One region of the Gracilibacillus sp. D59 genome, then DNA from elsewhere that is predicted to be linked to it. Evidence: predicted binding sites of a transcription regulator. Region 1 holds the regulator's gene; each other region holds the start of a gene.

Region 1 (7,883 bases):
AATAGCACAGAAGCAATTTAAGTCTACTGTAATACAGATACCAGTACGTTCTAAATCATTAAGTTGCTCATTGTCCAATTGCTCACATGGATCGCCACAAGTTGTCTCATCGTTGTCAAATACTAATAGCTCTAATACTGCACAGCAGTCATCATCCACTTCAGTTACACGGAAAATAAAACTGTTGAAACAATCGAATCGAGCTGGCCCACCATTAGCATCAACTTCGGCCCCGAATCCTTTGAACGGTTTACCTTTCTTATCATATAAAATAAAAGGTACTGTATCTAAGCCGTTACCTCCTACAGGTGATACTAAATCTTGAATAGAACGTAAACAGCTTACATCACATAGTTGGTCTACAACGTTATCTTGTGCATCAGCAATCGCGCGGACAACATCGCAGACACATCCATTTTCATTAGTGATTACAGCGCCTACTTCATTATCGCAATCCTTTTTTTTACTCATTACATACACTCCTATTTAGAAAAATTCCATAACAATAACAATTTATGTATAGATTGGATTTTGGTATAGATGTAAGCCTTGTTTCCTATAAGTTAATAACAGAAATTCCTGTAAAAACATCATAATTTTATAAATTTCTCTATACTAAAAAAGCAGTGCCGAATGCTAGCATTAACGCTGTATTCCCCCTCATACCCATCACTAATAAGTGATGGGTTTCATTTTTAATTTTGATTATGCTATAATTCCAAAGAAGGGAAATATATTCCCTTCTCATTGTGTTCAGTCCTTACCATTTACTACTTACATGTGGAAGCTAGCCTAAGTCATAAATTAATATCCCATCCCTGTGGATTAAGTTTGAAATAAGATATCGAGGGCTAGATTTTTTCTTTCTCTTTTATATCATCAAACAATTCTTGTAAAATAACTAAAATTTATCTCCGTGCTTCTAATAAATATTTGTACATATAAAGTGGAGGCATTCCATATCAAACTCTACATTCTCCAACGCCTATTAATAATAAGTGGTGGGTTTTCTTTAAAATAAAAATGGACCGGTGTGGAACAACCGGTCCTAACAAATGGCGTGATATTATGAATAACCAAAATGGCAAAATAATTGATTATTTCTCTTTATCGTTGTTAAATTCAGTCGGATCATTTTCCTCTGCAAACTCAGTAGAATAAGTTAAGTTTCTACCTTTCGCAGTTTCTTTTTCATCCTCATCTGCTGGAGCAAACAATAAAGGCAAGCAACATAAAGCGCCGATTCCTACTAATGTATAGATTAATCTGGAAAGTGCAGCATCTTGTCCTCCGAATATAGATGCAACTAAATCAAATTGAAATAATCCAATTAAGCCCCAGTTTATACCACCAATAATTACTAATGCTAAAGCAATACGTTGTAAGGTATTCATCTGTATCGCCTCCTTTTTAGAATAATGTTCGAACTTATTATTAGTTTATTTTTCCTAAATATACGATCTATTATTAGATTTATGCAATAAAAAAGACAGCCTTAGCTGCCCACTTTTATCTCAACAGATTCAAACTACTCTTCAATAATCACCAAAACTTTCTTCCTTATAGCTGCATTAAAATGATTTCGTTTTTTCTCTTTGCGTTTAGCATAGAAAGTATATTCCGTGAATTGTTCTGATCTATCGGTTTGCAGTACCTTTAAATTATTCACATGCGTCAGCTGTTTTAATTCTCGTATTTCCTCAACAGCTTTTCTTATAACGGGTTCCAGGAAGGCAATATAAGGTTCGCTGATTTTAAATATATTATTGTTACGTAATGTAGTTTGATCTTTCTGGATAACTTCAATAGCCATCGATAAAAATAAATAACGGCATGCTATTTTAAATTCTTCATCAGTAATATTCCTCATTAATTTCACCCTATCAACAAGAACGTTAGTTCCCATCATGCGCCCAATTATTAAGTTTATGCAAATTGTATTTATTGGAAGGATTTTTACAGTTTGTGTCGAAAGTAATAGTTTTATAAGACACAGGAAAGAGCACACAAGATCGATATTAATTAAAAACATCTGTAGACGTCAAAGATCAGAACAGTTAACCCCCCGAAGAGTATTCAGAAGGTGAAGTGAACGAAGATTTCGCAGATAAAGCAATTGAAACGGTAGATGAAATTAATACCATTTATAAATCTGATGTCATTATGTTTATGATAAAGAAAACGGAATTGAAATAATGGAAGAAATAAGAGAATTTACATCCTTAGATACATTCAACAAAAGAGAATTAAACAATAAAGAAATGGAAGTGCAAGTAATATTATCGGAATTACAATTGTACTTACTTAATGAAAAACCAGAAACCCCATTTAATGAAAATTACAAAGAATTAATAAGCAAATTAAAAATACCTACCGAATAAGTAGGTGCTCAGGCTGTTGAGAAAGTAAATTTTCAACAGCCTATTTTTTTGAAATAAACTCCATACATAATAATATTATGGTAAATAATATAAAGTAATATTGTTAACAAAAAAAGTACGTCTTAGCTAAAGAACGCACTTTTAAATATAACCAGAACTTATTTAAATGTTTCGATATAATCCAACAACTTTTCCTAGAATACTAACATTATTATAGATTAGCGGATCCATGGTTGCATTTTCAGGCTGGAGGCGTATATGATCCTTCTCTTTAAAGAAACGTTTCACGGTAGCTTCACTGTCTTCTGTCATTGCAACTACAATATCACCGTTTTCTGCTGTGTTTTGTTGTTTGACGATTACTTTGTCTCCATCTAATATCCCTGCTTCGATCATACTGTCTCCTTCAATGATAAGTACAAATAACTGTTCAGCTACATGCATATCGTTATGGGGAATCGGTATATATTCTTCAATGTTCTCAACTGCGGTGATAGGAAGACCAGCTGTTACTTTCCCGATAACTGGCGCAAATGTAGCTTCCGTTTTTGGAATTTCCAGTTCTCCATCTTGTGGAAGTATCTCTATGGCTCTTGGCTTGGTTGGATCGCGTCTAATATAGCCTTTCTTCTCCAATCGCGCTAAATGACCATGTACAGTTGAACTTGATGCTAAACCAACAGCTTCCCCAATCTCACGAACAGATGGTGGATATCCTTTTAGCTCTACTTGCTCTTTAATATATGCTAATATCTCCTCTTGTCGTTTTGATAGATTTGTCATATTTAAATCTCCTTACACGTATTATTTATTAATCAAAGTATAGCACAGCAAAGTAATTTTTACAAACATTCGTTCGAGAAAACTATTGACATGAACACCTGTTCGTGTATAATAAAGATACGAACAAAAGTTCTGTGGAGGGATTTTTTATGTTAAAAAATATATCTAAAGTTGACATCTTTTATTTAATTGCATTTATACTAGCTCTTGTCTTTTTTTATATTTCAGCCGTAACTAGCATATAGAATAAAGGAGTAAATCTATGAAGAAAGTGATCATTTATTGTCGAGTTAGTACAGATAAGGAAGTACAAGAAACATCTATTAAAAGGCAGCAAGAAGAATTGCAATTGTTTGCAAATAAATATAATTTTGAAATCATCAAAATAATAGCCGAAAAACAAAGCGGGTATGAAATTGAACGAGAAGGTATTTTTGAAATGTTAGAGGAATTTCATAATGGTAATGCAGACACACTATTGGTTCAAGATGAAACAAGACTTGGAAGAGGAAATACGAAAATCGCATTACTTCATCAATTGAATCGATTACGTGTTAACATATATACGCTGTCACATAATGGTGAATTACAACTATCAGAAGGCGATTCAATGGTGTTACAAATTGTCTCGATAGTAGAAGAATACCAACGGAAATTACATAACGCTAAAATTAAAAGAGGAATGAAAAAGGCGGTAAGCAACGGTTTCAATCCAGCTGAAAACCTTTCAAATCAGCATCTTGCTAAAGGTAGAGAACGAAAAGAATTTCCGATAGAAGAAGTAATCAGGTTAAAAGAGAATAACTTAACTTTTAAAGAGATTGCATCCGTTTTAAGAGGAATGGGTTATGACGTATCTAAAGCAACTGTCCATCGTCGGTATCAAGAATACCAATCACTTGAAAACTTACAAAATCAAGATTAGAATGAAGATAGAGTATACTATTCGTGTATACTCTTTTTTGCATTGTAGAATTATGATAAATGAACAGTTATTAGAAAAGAGGTGTCAAATCTCTATGTTATCAAAGGAAAAAATTGCTCGTATTAATGAGCTAGCAAATAAAGCAAAAAAAGAAGGGTTAACGAATGAAGAAAAGCAAGAACAACAATCTTTGCGTGAGGCCTATCTAAAAAACGTTAGAAAATCATTTAAAAATCATATGAAAGGGATGACAGTCGTTGATCCTAACGGGAATGATGTCACTCCGGAAAAAGTAAAACATTTAAAAGAGAAGAAAAAGTAGTGATTTCTACTTTTTCTTCAAAATCTGAAAAAATATATCAAAAACTGATATTTCTAAAGAAATTACTCGCTTTTTGACTTGATATACTTGTCTTTAAAGTGATTTCGTTATAGGATTATAAATGTGCGTACATATTTTGCAAATTTGAAAGGGGACAAATTTAACAATGGCAAAGCAAATTGAACAAATGTCTATTAATGCAATTAGAACATTGTCAATAGACGCGATTGAAAAAGCTAATTCTGGTCATCCAGGATTGCCAATGGGTGCGGCTCCAATGGCATATACTCTTTGGACAGAACACATGAATCATAACCCAAAAAGCTCTAAATGGTTTAATCGTGACCGTTTTGTATTATCTGCAGGTCATGGATCTATGTTACTTTACAGCCTACTACACTTGTCAGGTTATGATGTAACAATTGACGACTTAAAAGGATTCCGTCAATGGGATTCAAAAACTCCAGGTCACCCGGAAGTACACCATACTGATGGGGTGGAAGCTACTACTGGTCCATTAGGCCAAGGTATTGCGATGAGTGTTGGTATGGCAATGGCTGAAAAACACTTAGCTGCAAAATATAATAAAGATAATTATAATGTAGTAGACCACAATACATTTGCAATTGTTAGTGATGGAGATCTAATGGAAGGTATCTCACATGAATCTGCCTCTCTAGCTGGTCACTTAAAATTAGGTAAACTAATTGCTTTATATGACTCTAATGATATTTCATTAGATGGTGACTTAAACAAGTCATTCTCTGAGAATATAGAAGATCGTTTCAAAGCGTATGGATGGCAAGTAATCCGTGTTGAAGATGGTACGGATACAGAATCAATTTCAAAAGCTATTGCAGATGCTAAAGCGAATACAGACCAACCAACTCTAATTGAAGTAAAAACTGTAATTGGTTACGGTTCACCTAACAAATCTGCTTCATCTGCTTCTCATGGTGCGCCACTTGGAGAAGACGAAGTTAAATTAACAAAAGAGTTCTATAAGTGGGAGCATGAGGATTTCCATGTACCTGATGAAGTATATCAAGATTTTGAAACAAAAATCGTTGAAAAAGGTAAAGCAGTAGAACAAGAGTGGAAGGAATTATTCGATTCTTATAAGGAAGCATACCCTGAACTAGGTCAGGAATTAGACAATGCAATTAATAATAAACTACCTGAAGGCTGGGATCAAGATTTACCAGTATATGAAGCAGGTAAAGATGAAGCTGCTACACGTGCTACATCTGGTGAAGTATTAAATGCAATTGCTAAAACTGTACCATCATTATTCGGTGGTAGCGCAGACTTAGCAGGCTCTAATAAAACTAATTTAAAAGATACTGGTGATTTCTCAGCTGCTACACCTGACCAACGAAATATTTGGTTTGGCGTGCGTGAATTTGCAATGGCAGCTGCGTTAAATGGTATGGCATTACACGGTGGACTAAAAGTATTCGGTGGTACATTCTTTGTATTCAGTGACTACTTACGTCCGGCAGTTCGTCTATCTGCTATTCAAAATCTGCCTGTAACTTATGTGTTAACACATGATTCGATAGCTGTAGGTGAAGATGGCCCAACACATGAACCAGTAGAACAATTAGCAGCGTTTAGAGCAATGCCAAATCTTTCAGTTATTCGTCCAGCTGACGGTAATGAAGTACAAGCTGCTTGGCGTTTAGCGATTGAATCTACTTCACAGCCAACAGCATTAGTGCTTACTCGTCAAGGACTTCCTACTTTAGAAGGAACTGCTGAAAAAGCATATGAAGGTGTGAAAAAAGGTGGTTATGTAGTAAGTCCTGCTGCTAAAGAAACTCCAGATGCTATTCTTGTTGCAACTGGTTCTGAAGTGCAGCTTGCAGTAAAAGCACAAAAAGCATTAAAAGAAGAAGGTAAAGACGTAAGTGTTGTAAGTATTCCATCATGGGATCGTTTCGAAAAACAAGACGCAGCATACAAAGAATCTGTATTACCAAGTGCTGTAACAAAACGTGTTGCGATTGAAATGGCTTCTTCATTAGGTTGGGATCGTTATGTCGGTCTTGAAGGTAAAATTATTGCAATCGACAAATTCGGTGCATCCGCAAATGGAAACAAGATTATTGAAGAATACGGATTCACTGTAGAAAATGTCGTAAAACACGTAAACGAATTATTCTAATACATTAAAATGGGACAGAGGGCAGGTTCCTCGTCCCATTTTTTATCGTACATAAGTTAATATACAAGTGCTTGTATTATTAAATAACTTTTACTATACTGTATAAGAGACAAGTTTAAGGAGGAACGATCGAATGAGCACTATTCTTTGGATTATATTTATCGTGGTTGCTCTTTTAGCCGGGGTTGCCCTAGGCTTTTTTATCGCGAGAAAATATATGATGAACTATTTAAAGAAAAACCCACCAATTAATGAACAAATGCTAAGAACATTAATGATGCAAATGGGGCAGAAGCCATCACAAAAGAAAATCAAACAAATGATGCGCTCCATGAACAATCAAATGGATAACAAATAAAAACGCATTGTAACATAATTGTCGAATTAGAATCCTTGCTATCAAACAGCAAGGGTTTTATCATATTTATAGAAGTGTATATCTATAAATATCGTGGAGTCTGGAGTGACAAAGTTGAATGAAGTAAATATTTTTATCGCATTTGGTGCAGGTTTTTTATCATTTATCTCCCCGTGTGTCTTACCACTGTACCCTGCATTCCTTTCATACATCACTGGTATGAGTGTGAATGATATCAAAGAAGAAAAAGCAATGGTTAACTATAAAAGTATTCTACATACAATATTTTTTCTGTTAGGGTTCTCTAGTATATTTATTATTCTCGGTTTCACCACGAGTTTTATTGGTGAATTTTTAACGAGATGGGACGATTTAATTAGACAGATAGGTGCGATCCTAATTATCTTTTTCGGACTTATAATAGTAGGTGCCTTAAATTTTAATTTCTTAATGAAAGAGAAAAAAGTACACTTTAAAAATAGGCCTGCGGGTTTCATTGGATCACTTATTATTGGTATGGCATTTTCACTAGGATGGACACCGTGTACAGGTCCCATTCTTATGGCTGTCATTTCTCTTGCTGCAACAAACACTGAACTGGGAATTATATTAATGACTTCTTATTCATTAGGTTTCGCCATACCTTTCTTTATTCTTGCCTTTTCTATTGGTAAAATGAAATGGATCAAGAGAAACTCACAAAAGTTAGTGAAAATCGGTGGATACGTGATGATTTTTATGGGGTTCTTCTTATTTTTCGATTTAATGACAAAGCTCACATCATTTCTATCAGGATTTTTTAACTTTCAAGGATTTTAACAAACAGATAGAGATATACTAACTATATTCGGAGGGGAAAGCTATGGTAAGAACTAATGACTTAATTTTAAAAACGATGACAGTTTTAATCGCTTTTATTTTATTTGGGTTTGCAGTAAATTTATTTT
Region 2 (7,883 bases), on a different contig from region 1:
TTGTTCTTCTAGTTTGTGGTAACGATTTTCTAGTTGTTCTTTCACCTTCACCTCTGAGTCAGGATCGATCGATTCATCTGGCAATTTTTCTAATTCATGTTGATATTGCCAATCTAGTCTTTCAAGTTGTTCTTTCAAAGATTTTGCTTCTTCTTTTAATCTATCAGTAATATTTTTATAAAAATAAGTCCGAAATATTTTTTGTAACACTTCTTCTCGTTCTTTACTATTTTCGGAGATTAGTTTTCGGAACTCACCTTGGGGAATCATAATCATCTTCCTAAATTGTTCATAATCAAGTCCGATCATTTCCTCAATTGTTTCATTGACGTCCTTTATTTTTGAAACAATTAATTCCCATTGTTGATCTTGATTATATACGTAAAGACTGGCACCTGCAGGTTCTTCTGTATATCCTTCTCCTCGTGCTTTAGGTTTTTGTTGTTTCGGGCTTCTCACTACACGATACGTTTTCTGATGCAATACAAAGGTAAAACAGACTGAAGTTAATTCAGTTACGTCAGCAAAATGACTACGAAATGCATCTTGATCACGGTCAGTACCACTGGCTTTTCCATATAAACTGTAACAAATTGCATCAAAAATGGTTGTCTTTCCAGCACCAGTTGGACCGGTAATCAAAAATATCGGTTCTTCTCCCAGATCAGTAAAAGTTATTTGTTGTTGCTCTCGGTAGGGTCCAAATGCGGTTAGCTCAAGGTTTAATGCGCGCATATTATTTTCCCCTTTCTTCTACCATTACTTTTTGTATGACATCTTCTACATATTTCGCCCGCTCTTCAGAAAGTTCTGTTCCTTTTATTTCTTTATAGAAAGAAGCAAATAGTTGTTCATGGGTCATTTTTTGTTTTTCTTTTATCGATTGGATCTCTTTAAGTGAATGATGTACTAAGTGATGTTTGCGTTCTAAACGTAAAATATTTGGAAACAGCTTACGAAGCTTTGTAACGGGATCAATTATTTGACCATCATCCAGTAATCGAATTTGCAGGTAATCAGTAGTCGCTTCCACCACTTTTCCCTCTAACAATTCTTCAAAATAACCCTCTGCAATTCGTAAATCCTTTGGTGCTTTTAAGGGAATAGTGTTTATTGTTTTTTTACGCTCATCTATTTCCAAGATGGTGACAGTTTTTTTATGGTTTGCTTCTGAAAAGGAATATTTCATGATGGAACCGCTGTAACGGATAAAGTCACTTTTTATTTTTTGAGGTTGATGAAGATGACCTAAGGCAATATAATCAAAGGATTTAAATATAGATGCATCAATGTAAGGAGTGCCTCCAATCATCGTAAGTCTTTCTTCTGACTCTGATTCCATTCCACCTGCAATAAAAGCATGTCCGACCAAAATGTGTCGAGCTTGCTCTGTCATTTCTTCTTCAATCTGTCTCACGATACGCTCCATAGCTTCTTGGTGTGTTTGAATGGATTCCTCTTGAAAATAGTGCCTCACTTGTTCTGGTTCTAAATAAGGTACTAAATGAAAATAGACATCGTTAGTTCCATCGCTGAAATGTATTGGTTTAAATATATCCTCAATAGTTGTAGCTAAATATAATTGTTTGGAACGAAATAAACTTGCCCCGAAGCCTAGTCGATCTGGGCTATCATGGTTACCAGAAATAGCAATAATTGGGATCTCCATGTCAACTGATACTGTAGTAAAGAATGAATTTAATAATTCAACTGCTTCTCTTGGTGGAACCGCTCGATCATAGAGGTCACCTGCAATGACGATAACATCTGGTTTTTCTGCCTGGATGATATCAATAAGCTGCTGTAGGACCTCACTTTGGTCTTCTGTCATATGTAATCCGTGAACAATTTTTCCTAAATGCCAATCAGCTGTATGTAAAATCTTCATATAATAGTCACCATTCCTTCCATATTTTACTACCAATTATACACGAACAAATGATCGAAGTCCATTGATTAAGAACCTACGTTCGTGTATGATGTTAGTGAGGTGGTTTGTTTGATACACGATAGAGGTAAAATAAAATGGGCTTCCTTAATGCTGCCTGAACATGTTGAGATGTTGCAAGAGTTCTTTTACGAAGAATCTTCTAAGGAAAAACCAGTTTTAAATGAAGATTGTGTTCATGAAATGGAACTAACGCTACAACAGGCGCTGCAATCTAATCACAAAGTAAAACTAAGCTATTATCAAAATGGTTCTTTTGAGTCTGTTTTTGGTCATATCGTTAAGTTGCAGTCAACAGAAAAAAAGATAACCATCCAAGAAGCATCTGTGAAAAAAAAGATTCCATTCGATAATATTGTAGCAATAGAGTTACTGTATGAGGAATAAAAGCCATGAGTAGTTTGGAACACTCATGGCTTAACTTCATCTATATACTCATCCCATAAACGATCAAATGTTGCAATTGCTTCTGGAAATGGAGTGTGCCACTCAAGATAACTACTAATCTCATAGTAATCGTGAGAATGCTTTGGGAAGTCGTGATCATAAAACATCCAGTCAGCTAATCTTCTGGAATCATCCAATTGTTTATTTCCACGATAACGCATCATAAAGTGATAAAAAGATTTCATATTCTTCGATCAATCCTTCGAGTTATTTTCCATAAATTCACGATGTTTCGCTTGTTTTTTACGATAAACAATTCGCGATAACATAATACTGATTTCATATAGTACGATTAATGGAATGGCAACCACAATTTGCAATATAAAATCTGGTGGTGAAATCATAGTTCCTATGATAACAAGGATGAAATAACCATACTTTCTCGTTTTACTTAAAAATTGTGGTGTAACAACACCTAAACTAGTTAAAAACATAGTAATAACCGGGACTTCAAAAAATACAGCAAACGGTAATGTCACTCTAAATATAAAGCGAAAATAGTTTTCAACTGTGAACATCGTATCAAACATTCCATCGTTCAATGATAATACAAATGGAAGAATGAGTTGTATGAAAATGAAATAACCAAAAGCGAGCCCGGATATAAACAATATAAAAATAACTGGAATATAAACCAATGAAATTCGTTGCTCTCTTTTCGTTAAACCTGGTTTAACAAATAACCATAATTGCATACATAGAAATGGTAATGTTGCAGCAAAAGCAACGATAAAAGCAATCATGAAGATGATCCAGATAATTTCCTCTGGAGAAATGAGATTTAGTGTGATATCAATATCATTTAAAAAGAAATCCCTAATATCTTCCACAAAATAAAGACCACCGATAAAAAATAATACAAATATTAGCGCGGTCCATAAAAAGCGATTACGTAATTCAGCGAAATGGTCTAAATACCCCATTTCCTTTTCATTTGGTAAGGATTTGTCTTGCTTCATTTTAAACGTCCCTTCATCAATAGCCAGTGTTATATGCAAGAAAAAGATGTAAAAGAATGTCTTTTACATCTTTTCTTTACTTATTTGCCTGATTTATCTTCATCATCATTCATAATATCATTGGTAGCTTTTTTAAACTCGCGTAAAGAATTGCCCACAGCTTTGCCGATCTCAGGTAATTTAGAAGGTCCAAAAATAACCAATGCAATAAGTAGTATTAAAATTAACCCTGGAAAGCCAATATTAGATAACATGACGTTCACCTCGTTTATTAATCAATAAAAATTACGATTTATTTTCCTTTTGTTCTTTTTCTTCATCTGTCAAATCACGTGCAGAATTTTTGAATTCACGTAACGTTTCCCCTGTTGCTTTACCAATTTCAGGCAATTTCTTCGGTCCAAAAACCACTAATGCAATCACTAATATTAAAATTAGCCCGGGAATGCCAATAGAAGATAACATATTTTATGCGCCCCTTTATGTATAATCAGATTACCATTACCTTTTATCTTACCATGATTTCAAGTACTTGTCTTTATTAACGATGAAAATATTATGACTTTTTCCGATCATATTGAATAAAGTAATAGTCATATGTATTTTTTTCGTCTTTTTTTCCTTTTTCTTTATTGGTGATATTCCACTTTGTTTCATCGAAATCCGGGAAAAAAGTATCGCCATCAAACATTTCATCAATATAGGTCATATAGATTCGATCCGCAAAATGAAGCACTTGCTTAAAAATTTCTTCACCACCGATTACAAACCATTCTTTCTCAGGATTAGACTGGTCCATTTCTTTAATCTCATCAATTGAATGAATCACTTTACAATTATCATGAGCAAACTCTTGATTGGTGGTTAGCACAATATTTTCACGTTTCGGCAAAGGGCCATTCATCGACTCAAATGTTTTTCGCCCCATTATAATGGAATGAGATGTCGTTAATTCTTTGAAAAATTTTAGATCTTTTGGTAAATGCCAAGGTAATGTATTGTCTTTTCCAATCACCCGGTTTTTTCCCATTGCAAATAATAATGAAATCATTTTACTCCTCCTATACGGCTACTGGTGCTTTAATAGCGGGATGTGGTTGATAATTTTCCAACTTAATATCTTCTAATTCTACATCAAAAATAGATACTCCTTCTTTAATAGAAATAGTTGGTAATGCTCTAGGTTTGCGTTCTAATTGCGTTTCCACCTGTTCGAGATGGTTTGCATAAATATGGGCATCACCAAAAGTATGGATAAATTCACCTGGTTCTAATCCACATTCATTGGCAATAAGCAGTGTTAGTAAGGCATAGCTAGCAATATTAAAAGGTACCCCAAGAAAGATATCACCGCTTCGCTGATATAACTGACAGCTTAATTTTCCATCCGCAACATAAAATTGAAACATCGTATGACAAGGCGGTAGCGCCATGCTAGGAATATCTTCAGGATTCCATGCAGAAACAATATGTCTTCTTGAGTAAGGATTATTTTTAATTGCTTCGATAACATCTTTTAATTGATCAATCGTTTCCCCTTGAGCCGTTTTCCAAGCGCGCCATTGTTTACCATACACAGAACCTAAATCTCCGAACTTGGCTGCAAAACCGTCATCTTCTATAATGTTAGTTTTGAAAATATTCATTTGCTGATCATATACTTTCTTAAAATCAGGATCCTGTAACGAACGATGACCGAAATCTGTCATATCCGGTCCTTCGTACTCATCGCTCTCCACCCAATTTTTGAACGCCCATTCGTTCCAAATATTGTTATTATGCTTTAAAAGGTAACGAATATTCGTATCCCCTTTAATAAACCATAATAATTCACTAACAATTAAACGGAAGGGTACTTTTTTAGTTGTTAGTAACGGGAATCCTTCCTGTAGATCAAAGCGCATTTGATGGCCAAATATAGATAAAGTACCTGTATTTGTGCGATCATCTTTCTTTGTACCTTCTGCAAGTACTTTTTTACATAAATCTAAATAGTTTTGTTCACTCATTGACATCTTTTATCTTCCTTCCTGACCAGCGTTTATTACAAATACGTAACAAAGTTAACTATAAATCATATTTCCCCCATTTTAACATAAATTTTTCTGTAAGTAATTATTTCGCAAGGGGTGGTTTTATGATGTTACAAGATCAAATATCACGAGTAGTAAAACACTCCGTCGCTTACAGCTTTGCATTTAGCCAACCATTTTCTTTCTACGTCGATGCCTATCCAATGATGCAAAACGAAATACTTGAGCAATCGAACATGCTGAAATACGGTATGCAGCATGAATCAGTCCGGATGCTACAGCATAAATTACAAAGATTATCGTACTATGATTCATCCATTGATGGAGAGTTTGGTGTTTTAACAGAATATGCATTAAAGAAATTCCAAGAAGATCATTTATTAAAAGAAAGTGGAAAAGCAGATGAAAAAACAGTAAAAGCTATTATAAATAAAGAAGAAGAATATTATGAAAACATATTACAACAACATGAACTAGAATTTTCAATGGGTGACCGTGGTGAAGAAGTCAAAAAGGTACAGGAAGCTTTATTTTACTTTGGATACTACCGTGCGAATATCGATGGTATCTATGGTGAGAAATCAAATGAAGCGGTAAAAGCTTACAAACAGGATACAGGGATGGAAATTCATCATATTGAAGCAGAAGTGCAAGAAAAAACAGTTGAAACTCCACAAGTTGCGTCTGTGGAAGTAATAAGTCGAACAGATCAGGAAGCCGACAACGTCCAATCAGATAGTACAAAAAAAGAATCATCTTCAGAGCCAAAGCAAGTATCATCGTCTAAAACGTCGGTAAGTGTAGGTGCAATTATCTCTACGGCTAAAACTCATATTGGAACACCATACGTATGGGGTGGTACATCCACTGCCGGGTTTGATTGTAGTGGTTATTTACAGTATGTATTTAACCAACTAGGTATAAGTCTACCACGAACTGTAAGTGATATATGGAATGCAACCAAGCATGTTGATCAACCATCTGTAGGAGATTTAGTCTTTTTTGAAACATATAAACCTGGTCCATCTCATGCTGGTATTTACATTGGTAATGGTCAATTTATTCATGCTGGCGAGTCCAATGGTGTAGGAATTAGTAAATTAAGCAATAGTTATTGGTCTGAAAGATACTTAGGTGCCAAACGAGTTACTCTACATTAAGTCAAAAAAATCGATTTGCTTAGGGTGTAATCCCTGATATGTGATATCCAGTAATTCTAATAATTGTTTAGCATTATCAGCTGCATCCCCACCAGAGTTATTATTAAATAATATCGTTATTTCTTTTGCTTGTTTTTTTAGCCAGTTTATATGGTTCACCCATTCCTCTAACTCTGTTTGGTTATAACGGTATAAAAAACGAACCTCCCTCCAATTATCTTGACCGTGGTTATTCCATCCATGAACATTTCTTCCATGGAAGCGGATTAATACACGGTCATTTGTTGCTTCTAAAACAGTAGGAACAGAACCTTCCCCTGCTTGTGGTTCATCACAAATGACGTGTGTTATCCCTAGGTCTTTTAGAAACGCCAACGTTTCCTTTTGATGTCCTTCAAACCAAGTTCTATTCCTAAATTCAATTGCTATTGGTATATCACCCATCCATTGTTTAATTTTTTTGATTTTCTGTATGTTACGTTGTTTTACATCAAACCATGGCGGAAATTGAAATAGTACTGTATTTAATTTGCCGGCATTAATCACTGGTTGAATCGAACTGATAAAAGTTTCGACCAATTGCTTTGCCTCACGATTGGTTAATGCCTTCCGGTCATGTCCTGTTATGGTCTGATGCGCTTTAATAACAAAAGAGAACGTATCAGGAGTTTCACTCACCCATTTTTGATAATTTTCTGTAGATTGGATAGCATAATAAGAGCTGTCTATTTCAACTACAGGAAAATGTGAACTGTAGGCAGTTAATTTGTATTGTCTATCCTTTGCATTATCATACAGTGCGGGATGATCTCCCCAACCTGTTAAGCCGATTAGTATTGTCAATCGTAACACCTCAAAATAAAAATTCTGTTATTACGATATCATGTTCAATGGATATTGAAAAGGTTTTATTCCTTGAAAACAAAGGATTTGTACCACATGAATATCTTGACGTATTTGGTAAATTAAGCTATAGTAGAAACAAGCAAAGAAGATGTTTTGGGTTCATTATTATCAGGTAGCTTCTATAGAAGTAAATGGAATGGTGATCCTATACTTCTGTGGTTGCTACCTTTTTCATTATCCGTCATCTTGTTTGTATTAACACGTTTTTGCGTGAAAGGTTTTAGGAGGAAAGATAACATGGAAAACGGTGTAGTAAAATGGTTTAACGCAGAGAAAGGCTATGGATTTATTCAGTTGGAAGAAGGAAATGATGTATTTGTACATTACTCCGCTATCCAACAAGAAGGTTTCAAAACACTCGAAGAAGGACAAGAAGTAACATTTGAAATCGTTGAAGGTGAAAGAGGCCCACAAGCTGCTAATGTTGAAA
Region 3 (7,883 bases), on a different contig from region 1:
ATATCGACCATAACTCATCTAAGTCATTCTCGATTGGTGTACCGCTCAGTGCGAAAAATTGCTTCGCTTGTAAAGAGCGTACTGCTTTTGCTGTTAAGGTCAAATGATTTTTAATCGCCTGCGCTTCATCAAGAATAATGCAATCAAACAAATGATCTTCATATAGATCCTGGTCTTTCCGTAATGTCGGATAAGAAGTAATTAGGATGTTAGTATCTTGATATTGCTGCAGTAAATTTCTCCGTTCATGCTTAGGTCCGATAATGACACCGGCAGTCAATGTTGGTGCAAATTTTTCAATTTCTTTTTTCCAATTATACAAAAGGGAAGCAGGTGCAACGACCAGTGCTTGATAATGGTCGGTTTTATCATTTGATTCGGCAAGCATGTAACTGATCGTCTGTAATGTTTTCCCTAACCCCATATCATCCGCTAAAATGCCACCTAAATGATAATGAGATAAAGCCTTCATCCATTGGAAACCTGTTACTTGATAGTCACGGACATCTGCTTCTAACTGGTTAGGTAACTCAAACTGTAATTGCTCTGGGTGTTTTAACTGCTCTAACATTTGTTGAAATGATTCACTATAACGGTGATCAGCCTTATTTAATGCTTCCTCGACTTGGAAGGTGCGAGCAGCCGGAACCGAAATTTTGCCATCTTCCATCTGTTTTTTGGACAAATCCAAAGACTTCTGTAGCCGTTGAAAGGAAGAAAATTCATTTGATTCTAGGTGGATAAGTGCTCCATTTGGTATACGATAATATCTCTTTTTTTCGACTAAAGCTTGCAAGATATTTGACACATCTTCGTCAGAAATACCATCCATGTCAAATTCAATATCTAACATTCCTTCAGATGGACGATAATCGACATTGGATTGTAATGAAATTTGATCGAGACCCTCTAGCATTTGTTTGACACTTCTAGATAAGTAAACAGATGCTATTCCTTCGAGTTGAAAGACGCCTTCATGGATGAACGAATAAATCGCATCATCATTAAACAAATAAAATGCTTGGTTCATCTCGATAAATGCTTCATCACGAAGCATCTGTAGAATTTCCTGTTCCTTATGGGTTTCGCGTTTGACAATCGTTTCTCCTGACCCTTGTTCAGAAAAAGGGGTAAATACAGTATCTCCATATCGATATTCCACTTCTGCTTTTAAGGCACCATCAATTTCATCGATGTAAATTTTACTCTGTAATGGTGACGTGTTGATCTGTTTCTCCATCCTCTCTGTCATGTTTAAAGTTCCTACTTGCTCGAATTGCGGCATGACATTTTTGACGAAGACATCCATTTCATTTGGTGAGATCAGCTGTTTTTTCTTATTTTGAAAAGGGATAACCCGGAACAATTTTTCTAAGATTACTTTTTGTTGATAGGTAATTTTGTAAAAGTGATGCTCATGAACAACAAATCGATAACTATCTAAAAAATAATAATTGGATAGGTCTGTCATCTCGAGTGTATAGTTTTTCTGTTGCTGGTAATCGAGATGAAACTGAAGCTGATCATTCATTTCACTTACTTCAATTGTTCGATATTCTTTATTGTTATCAAGTCGAAATATATAGTCCATATCAACTAATTGCTCCAACAATTGATCAATTAAGCTTGGTGGAATATAAATACTTCTAGGCTGCTCCATCTTTAAAACGTAGCTGTTTCCGAAGAGTCGCTCTTGCTCGTAACAGGTTAAAAGCATTTCAATCATTTTTTGATCTTTTGATGTAAAGTAATGAATCGATGGATAAAAAGTAAAGCTTTGATTTACTTTATAGGACTCACCGCTGTTTAATGCTTTTAAAAACCCACGTATATCTCGAATTACATATGGCCTTTTATCCCCGATTTTCACTTCGATACTAAGTGCATACTGTGAATTTTTATTTGCCTTTGTTAAGGTCAGAAGGTACTCCGTATCTACTACTAGCGGTGTTTCAGCCTGTTCTTTTTTATCACGAAATGTATGTAATAATTGTTTGGCGAACAGGTCTGTATCTTGTACAGGTGGTTGTTGAGGACTTCTGTCCACTGCAAATTTCCTGCGATTAGATTGAGCATCCTGGGTAATGGCTAACAGCACCGCAGCTATGTGTTTACATGTACCATGAGTTTCAAATGCTGGACAGTTGCAAGATGTGTCTACCATCATGTCTTTTGTGAAATAAATCCGGACTGTATATATTTTAGTTCCCTTTACAAGACCACGCCAAGAATTGGATTCCGGGTTATAGGAAAGTCCATACACTTTTCCGGTTTGAAAATATTGGTAACCTCTATTAAAGAAACGTTCACCTGTTAGCTGGCGAATCGATTGTTCTGTCATTTGAATTTGTTGCAAATTGATCCCACCCTTATTTAATGAATCCATCATTATATTATATCAGATTCTGTATAGGATGCCATCTTGTTGATGTTTTTATTTTCACTCTGTTTGAAAAGTGTTAAAATAGGAGAAGTTAATAGGTACGTTAAGCAGAAAGTAGGTAACAATATGGGATTACAAGAAGAAGTGCAAAAAAGAAAAACGTTTGCGATTATTTCACACCCTGACGCAGGGAAAACAACGATGACAGAGAAATTATTGTTGTTCGGAAATTTAATTCGCTCAGCAGGTACAGTGAAAGGGAAAAAGTCAGGAAAATTTGCGACATCAGACTGGATGGAGATTGAGAAGCAACGTGGGATCTCGGTGACTTCCAGTGTGATGAACTTTGATTATAAAGGGCATAAAGTCAATATTCTCGATACACCTGGTCACGAGGATTTTAGTGAAGATACATATCGTACACTTACAGCTGTGGATAGTGTAGTCATGATTATCGATGCAACCAAAGGGATCGAGGCTCAAACGATTAAGTTGTTTAAAGTTTGTAAGATGCGTGGGATTCCGATCTTTACGTTTATTAACAAATTAGACCGAGAAGGACGCGAACCATTAGAGTTATTAGATCAAATTGAAGATGTGCTGAATATTGAAACATATCCAATGAATTGGCCGGTTGGTATGGGAAAACGTTTCTTAGGCATTCTAGACCGTTATCATGATCAATTTATCCGTTTTAATGGTAATGAAGAAGAAACTTACATTCCGATGGCTGACATGGAAAAAGAGGAAGATATTTATAACCATCCAACTTATCAGGACACAGTAGAAGAATTAGAATTGCTCGATGAAGCGGGCGATCAATTTTCGTTAGACCGTGTACTGGATGGTGAACAAACCCCGGTATTTTTCGGAAGTGCACTTGCGCCATTTGGTGTACAGACCTTTTTCGATACATTTATAGACTTGGCACCTGCACCAGGACCGCGTCGAACAGAAGAAGAAGTAATTAGTCCTGATCATCCGGATTTTTCTGGATTTATTTTCAAAATTCAAGCAAATATGAATCCACAGCATCGTGATCGTATTGCCTTTTTACGTGTTTGTTCAGGAAGGTTTGAGCGTGGCATGAATGTAACGCTGGCTCGAACTGGTAAAACGATTCGCTTGGGGCAAACACAACAATTTGTTGCTTCCTCACGTGACACGGTAGAAGAAGCCTATGCCGGTGATATTATCGGTGTCTATGATCCTGGTTCATATCGGATTGGTGATACATTGATCGAAGGGAAGAAGACGTTTGAATATGATGAATTACCACAATTCCCTCCTGAAATGTTCCAGCGTGTAACAGCCAAAAACGTTATGAAGGCAAAGCAATTTAGAAAGGGTATCGAGCAGCTCGTGCAAGAAGGTGCAATTCAATTGTTCCGTGGATATCCGACCGACTCCATGATCATTGGTGCCGTTGGACAACTGCAATATGAAGTATTCCAACATCGCATGAAAAATGAGTACAACGTAGAAGTAATGCTCGAATCGATTGGTGATCGCATTCCACGGTGGTTGAATAAAGAACAAGTCGATGCCAAATTATTTGATGAACGCAGTTTGTTAGTCAAAGACCGAGAAGACGAATTCCTGGCATTGTTTAAAAATGATTTCGCCTTAAGATGGTTTGTAGATAAGCACCCAGAAATCGATCTAATTGATTTATATGAAGTAAACCAATATGATCAAACCACATAAATAGGTAAACCACAGCTTTGACTAGCTGTGGTTTTTGTTTTGCTGAGGTAAGTTGATAGAGGATCCCCGAAAGTTGATAGAGAACTGCTCAAAGTTGATAGAGAGACACCAAAAGTTGATAGAGAACTGCTCAAAGTTGATAGAGAGACACCGAAAGTTGATAGAGAACTACTCGAAGTTGATAGAGCCCCCCAGAAGTTCCCAAATATGAGAAGTTACCCGTATTCCAAGTGTTTCGTATGCCAAATCGCCATCTAAATATCATATCTTTTTAACATCCCGGTACCTTTGGTTATAATGAAGAAAGAGAGTCAAAAACTAAAACGAATATTTGTTCGCTTTTTATTGGAATATAGTGTATAATATGACACGTAGTAAGAGAACGGAGGTATCAAGGTGGAACAGCAAACTTTTTCATTACAGGCACCTTATCAGCCACAAGGCGACCAGCCCCGCGCGATTAAGGAGCTGGTAACAGGTATAGAGAAAAAGAAACGTCATCAGACCTTGCTCGGTGCAACAGGGACCGGGAAGACATTCACCATTAGTAATGTCGTTAAAGAGATCAATAAGCCAACATTGGTGATTGCCCATAATAAGACGTTAGCAGGTCAGCTTTACAGTGAGTTTAAAGAATTTTTCCCGAACAATGCTGTTGAATATTTTGTCAGTTACTATGATTATTATCAACCGGAAGCATATGTACCATCAACAGATACATTTATTGAAAAAGATGCAAGCGTCAATGACGAAATTGACAAACTTCGACACTCGGCAACATCTGCACTTTTTGAACGTAATGATGTCTTAATTGTTGCAAGTGTATCTTGTATTTATGGTTTAGGTTCACCAGAAGAATATCGCAGCCAAGTGTTGTCGCTACGAGTAGGAATGGAAAAAGACCGTGATGAATTATTAAGAGGCCTTGTCGATATTCAATATGCTCGTAATGATATTGACTTCCAACGTGGTACATTCCGTGTTCGTGGTGATTCAGTCGAAATTATTCCAGCTTCACGCGAAGAGCACTGTATTCGCGTTGAATTTTTTGGTGACGAAATCGATCGGATTCGAGAAGTAGATGCGTTAACAGGTGAGATTATTGGTGACCGTGAGCACATTGCGATTTTCCCAGCATCACACTTTGTTACTCGTGAAGAAAAATTGAAAGTAGCAATGGAAAATATCAAAAAAGAATTACATGAACAACTGGAAAAGTTCCGTGAAGAAGATAAATTGTTAGAAGCGCAACGATTGGAACAGAGAACCAATTATGATCTGGAAATGATGGAGGAGATGGGTTTTTGCTCCGGAATCGAGAATTATTCCCGTCATCTTACATTACGAGAAGCAGGTTCAACTCCATATACATTAATTGATTATTTTCCGGATGACTCGTTAATTGTTATTGATGAATCTCATGTTACCTTACCACAAATTCGTGGTATGTATAATGGTGATCAAGCACGGAAGCAAGTGTTAGTCGACCATGGCTTTCGTTTACCATCTGCTTTAGATAACCGCCCTTTGACATTTGATGAATTTGAGAAAAAGGCGAATCAACTGATCTATGTATCTGCAACACCAGGTCCATATGAGTTGGAACATACACCACAAATGACAGAGCAAATTATCCGTCCGACAGGTCTATTAGATCCAGTAGTCGATGTAAGGCCAATCGATGGTCAGGTGGACGATTTAATTGGTGAAATTAACAAAAGAGTGGATCGAAATGAGCGCGTGTTAGTAACGACGCTCACGAAAAAAATGTCAGAGGATTTAACTGATTATTTAAAAGAAGTTGGTTTAAAAGTTGCCTACTTACACTCTGAAATAAAAACATTAGAGCGAATTGAAATCATCCGTGACTTAAGGGTAGGAAAATATGATGTCTTAGTTGGTATTAACCTTTTACGTGAAGGGCTGGATATTCCGGAAGTATCGCTCGTTACGATTCTAGATGCCGATAAAGAAGGTTTCTTACGATCACAACGTTCCTTAATTCAAACAATGGGGCGTGCAGCACGTAATGAAAATGGTATGGTAATTATGTATGCCGACAAAATGACAGACTCGATGAAAACCGCTATTGATGAAACATACCGTCGTCGTGAAAAACAACAGGCTTATAATGAAAAACATGGTATCGTACCAACGACGATCAATAAGGGAGTACGTGATGTGATCCGCGCTACCATGGCGGCAGAAGATGAGGAGCAATACGATAGTAAAGCAAAACAAGTAAGTGAAATGACGAAAAAGGAAAAGCAAGAGTTAATCGAAAAAATGGAAAACGAAATGAAACAAGCGGCTCGCGAGCTAGATTTCGAAAAAGCAGCTGAGCTTCGTGATCTTGTTTTAGAATTGAAAGCAGAAGGGTGAAATGAATGGCTAAAAAATCCATTTCCATAAAAGGAGCACGTGCACATAATTTAAAAAACATATCTATTGATATTCCAAAGGATAAGCTGGTTGTGTTAACAGGATTGTCTGGTTCAGGTAAATCATCATTAGCTTTTGATACGATTTATGCCGAAGGGCAACGCCGATATGTGGAATCACTCTCGGCATATGCTCGTCAATTTTTAGGACAAATGGATAAACCGGATGTTGATTCTATTGAAGGCTTATCGCCCGCCATCTCTATCGATCAGAAAACGACAAGTCGTAACCCACGTTCTACGGTTGGTACCGTAACAGAAATCTATGACTATATGCGATTACTTTTCGCAAGAATTGGACATCCGATTTGCCCAATTCACGGCGAAGAAATTACTTCACAAACCGTTGAACAAATGGTAGATCGAATTATGGACTATCCAGAACGTACGAAATTGCAAATACTTGCCCCAGTTGTCTCAGGTCGTAAAGGAACACATGTAAAAGTGTTGGAGGATTTGCAAAAAGAAGGGTATATCCGTTTGCGCATCGATGGAGAAATGCGTGAAATCAGTGATGATATCGAATTAGACAAAAATAAAAATCACTCGATTGAAGTTGTGGTCGATCGGATTGTTGTAAAAGAAGGAATCTCAGGACGTCTGTCTGATTCCTTGGAAACAGCATTAAAACTAGGTGATGGTAAAGTAATTGTTGATATTATTGGAGATGAAGAACTGTTATTTAGCGAAAATCATGCCTGCCCTATTTGCGGATTTTCGATCGATGAATTGGAACCACGATTATTTTCTTTTAATAGTCCGTGGGGAGCATGTAAAACATGTGATGGGCTTGGTTCACAGTTGGAAGTAGATATTGATCTAGTAATCCCGAACAAAGATTTAACCCTTAATCAAGGGGCGATTGTCGCATGGGAACCAACAAGTTCACAATATTATCCGCAATTACTGAAAAGTGTTTGTAAGCACTATGGAATAGATATGGATGTACCAGTGAAAAAGCTACCGAAAAAACATTTAGAGAAAATTTTAAATGGTAGTGGTAAAGAAAAAATCTATTTCCGTTACGAAAATGACTATGGTATGCTACGTGAAAATGATATTTATTTTGAAGGTGTGCTCCATAATATTGCTCGTCGTTATCGTGAAACATCATCAGATTTTATCCGTGAGCAGATGGAAAAATATATGACGACTAATGCCTGCCCAACATGTGAGGGCTACCGATTAAATGAAGAAGCACTTGCTGTCAAAGTAAATGACTTGCATATTGGTCAGGTAACAGCATTGTCAGTGACAGAAGCACATCAATTTTTTACAACATTGCGATTGTCCGAAAAAGAGAAGCAAATCGCTCATATGATTATTAATGAATTAGATGATCGTTTAACCTT

The links. Region 1 encodes LexA, which represses DNA repair genes until DNA is damaged. Its sites were predicted from a motif close to CGAACATATGTTCG; they were not measured.
Region 2: ACTWP4_RS15435 (YolD-like family protein) is a predicted target of LexA. The motif match lies at 1,932-1,945, and genes of this name have one in related genera.
Region 3: uvrB (excinuclease ABC subunit UvrB) is a predicted target of LexA. The motif match lies at 4,415-4,428, and genes of this name have one in related genera.

Annotation. Positions count from the first base shown of each region.
Region 1 is NZ_JBQQCK010000005.1:5,307-13,189, reverse strand. Features, by position in the region: gene ACTWP4_RS10050 (CotY/CotZ family spore coat protein) at 1-471, opposite strand, end outside; gene ACTWP4_RS10045 (DUF378 domain-containing protein) at 1,098-1,394, opposite strand; gene ACTWP4_RS10040 (hypothetical protein) at 1,529-1,870, opposite strand; gene ACTWP4_RS10035 (hypothetical protein) at 2,196-2,381, shown strand; gene lexA (transcriptional repressor LexA) at 2,544-3,164, opposite strand; gene ACTWP4_RS10025 (YneB family resolvase-like protein) at 3,427-4,089, shown strand; gene ACTWP4_RS10020 (DUF896 domain-containing protein) at 4,184-4,411, shown strand; gene tkt (transketolase) at 4,578-6,578, shown strand; gene ACTWP4_RS10010 (YneF family protein) at 6,712-6,936, shown strand; gene ACTWP4_RS10005 (cytochrome c biogenesis CcdA family protein) at 7,051-7,755, shown strand; gene ACTWP4_RS10000 (Na(+)/H(+) antiporter subunit B) at 7,799-7,883, shown strand, end outside.
Region 2 is NZ_JBQQCK010000009.1:96,928-104,810, forward strand. Features, by position in the region: gene ACTWP4_RS15425 (SbcC/MukB-like Walker B domain-containing protein) at 1-735, opposite strand, end outside; gene ACTWP4_RS15430 (exonuclease SbcCD subunit D) at 737-1,888, opposite strand; gene ACTWP4_RS15435 (YolD-like family protein) at 2,000-2,335, shown strand; gene ACTWP4_RS15440 (YozE family protein) at 2,359-2,580, opposite strand; gene tatC (twin-arginine translocase subunit TatC) at 2,590-3,354, opposite strand; gene ACTWP4_RS15450 (twin-arginine translocase TatA/TatE family subunit) at 3,435-3,608, opposite strand; gene ACTWP4_RS15455 (twin-arginine translocase TatA/TatE family subunit) at 3,640-3,819, opposite strand; gene ACTWP4_RS15460 (dihydrofolate reductase) at 3,911-4,405, opposite strand; gene ACTWP4_RS15465 (thymidylate synthase) at 4,416-5,369, opposite strand; gene ACTWP4_RS15470 (C40 family peptidase) at 5,492-6,547, shown strand; gene ACTWP4_RS15475 (DUF72 domain-containing protein) at 6,539-7,390, opposite strand; gene ACTWP4_RS15480 (cold-shock protein) at 7,691-7,883, shown strand, end outside.
Region 3 is NZ_JBQQCK010000006.1:196,802-204,684, reverse strand. Features, by position in the region: gene ACTWP4_RS12490 (SNF2 helicase associated domain-containing protein) at 1-2,356, opposite strand, end outside; gene ACTWP4_RS12485 (peptide chain release factor 3) at 2,510-4,090, shown strand; gene uvrB (excinuclease ABC subunit UvrB) at 4,487-6,472, shown strand; gene uvrA (excinuclease ABC subunit UvrA) at 6,478-7,883, shown strand, end outside.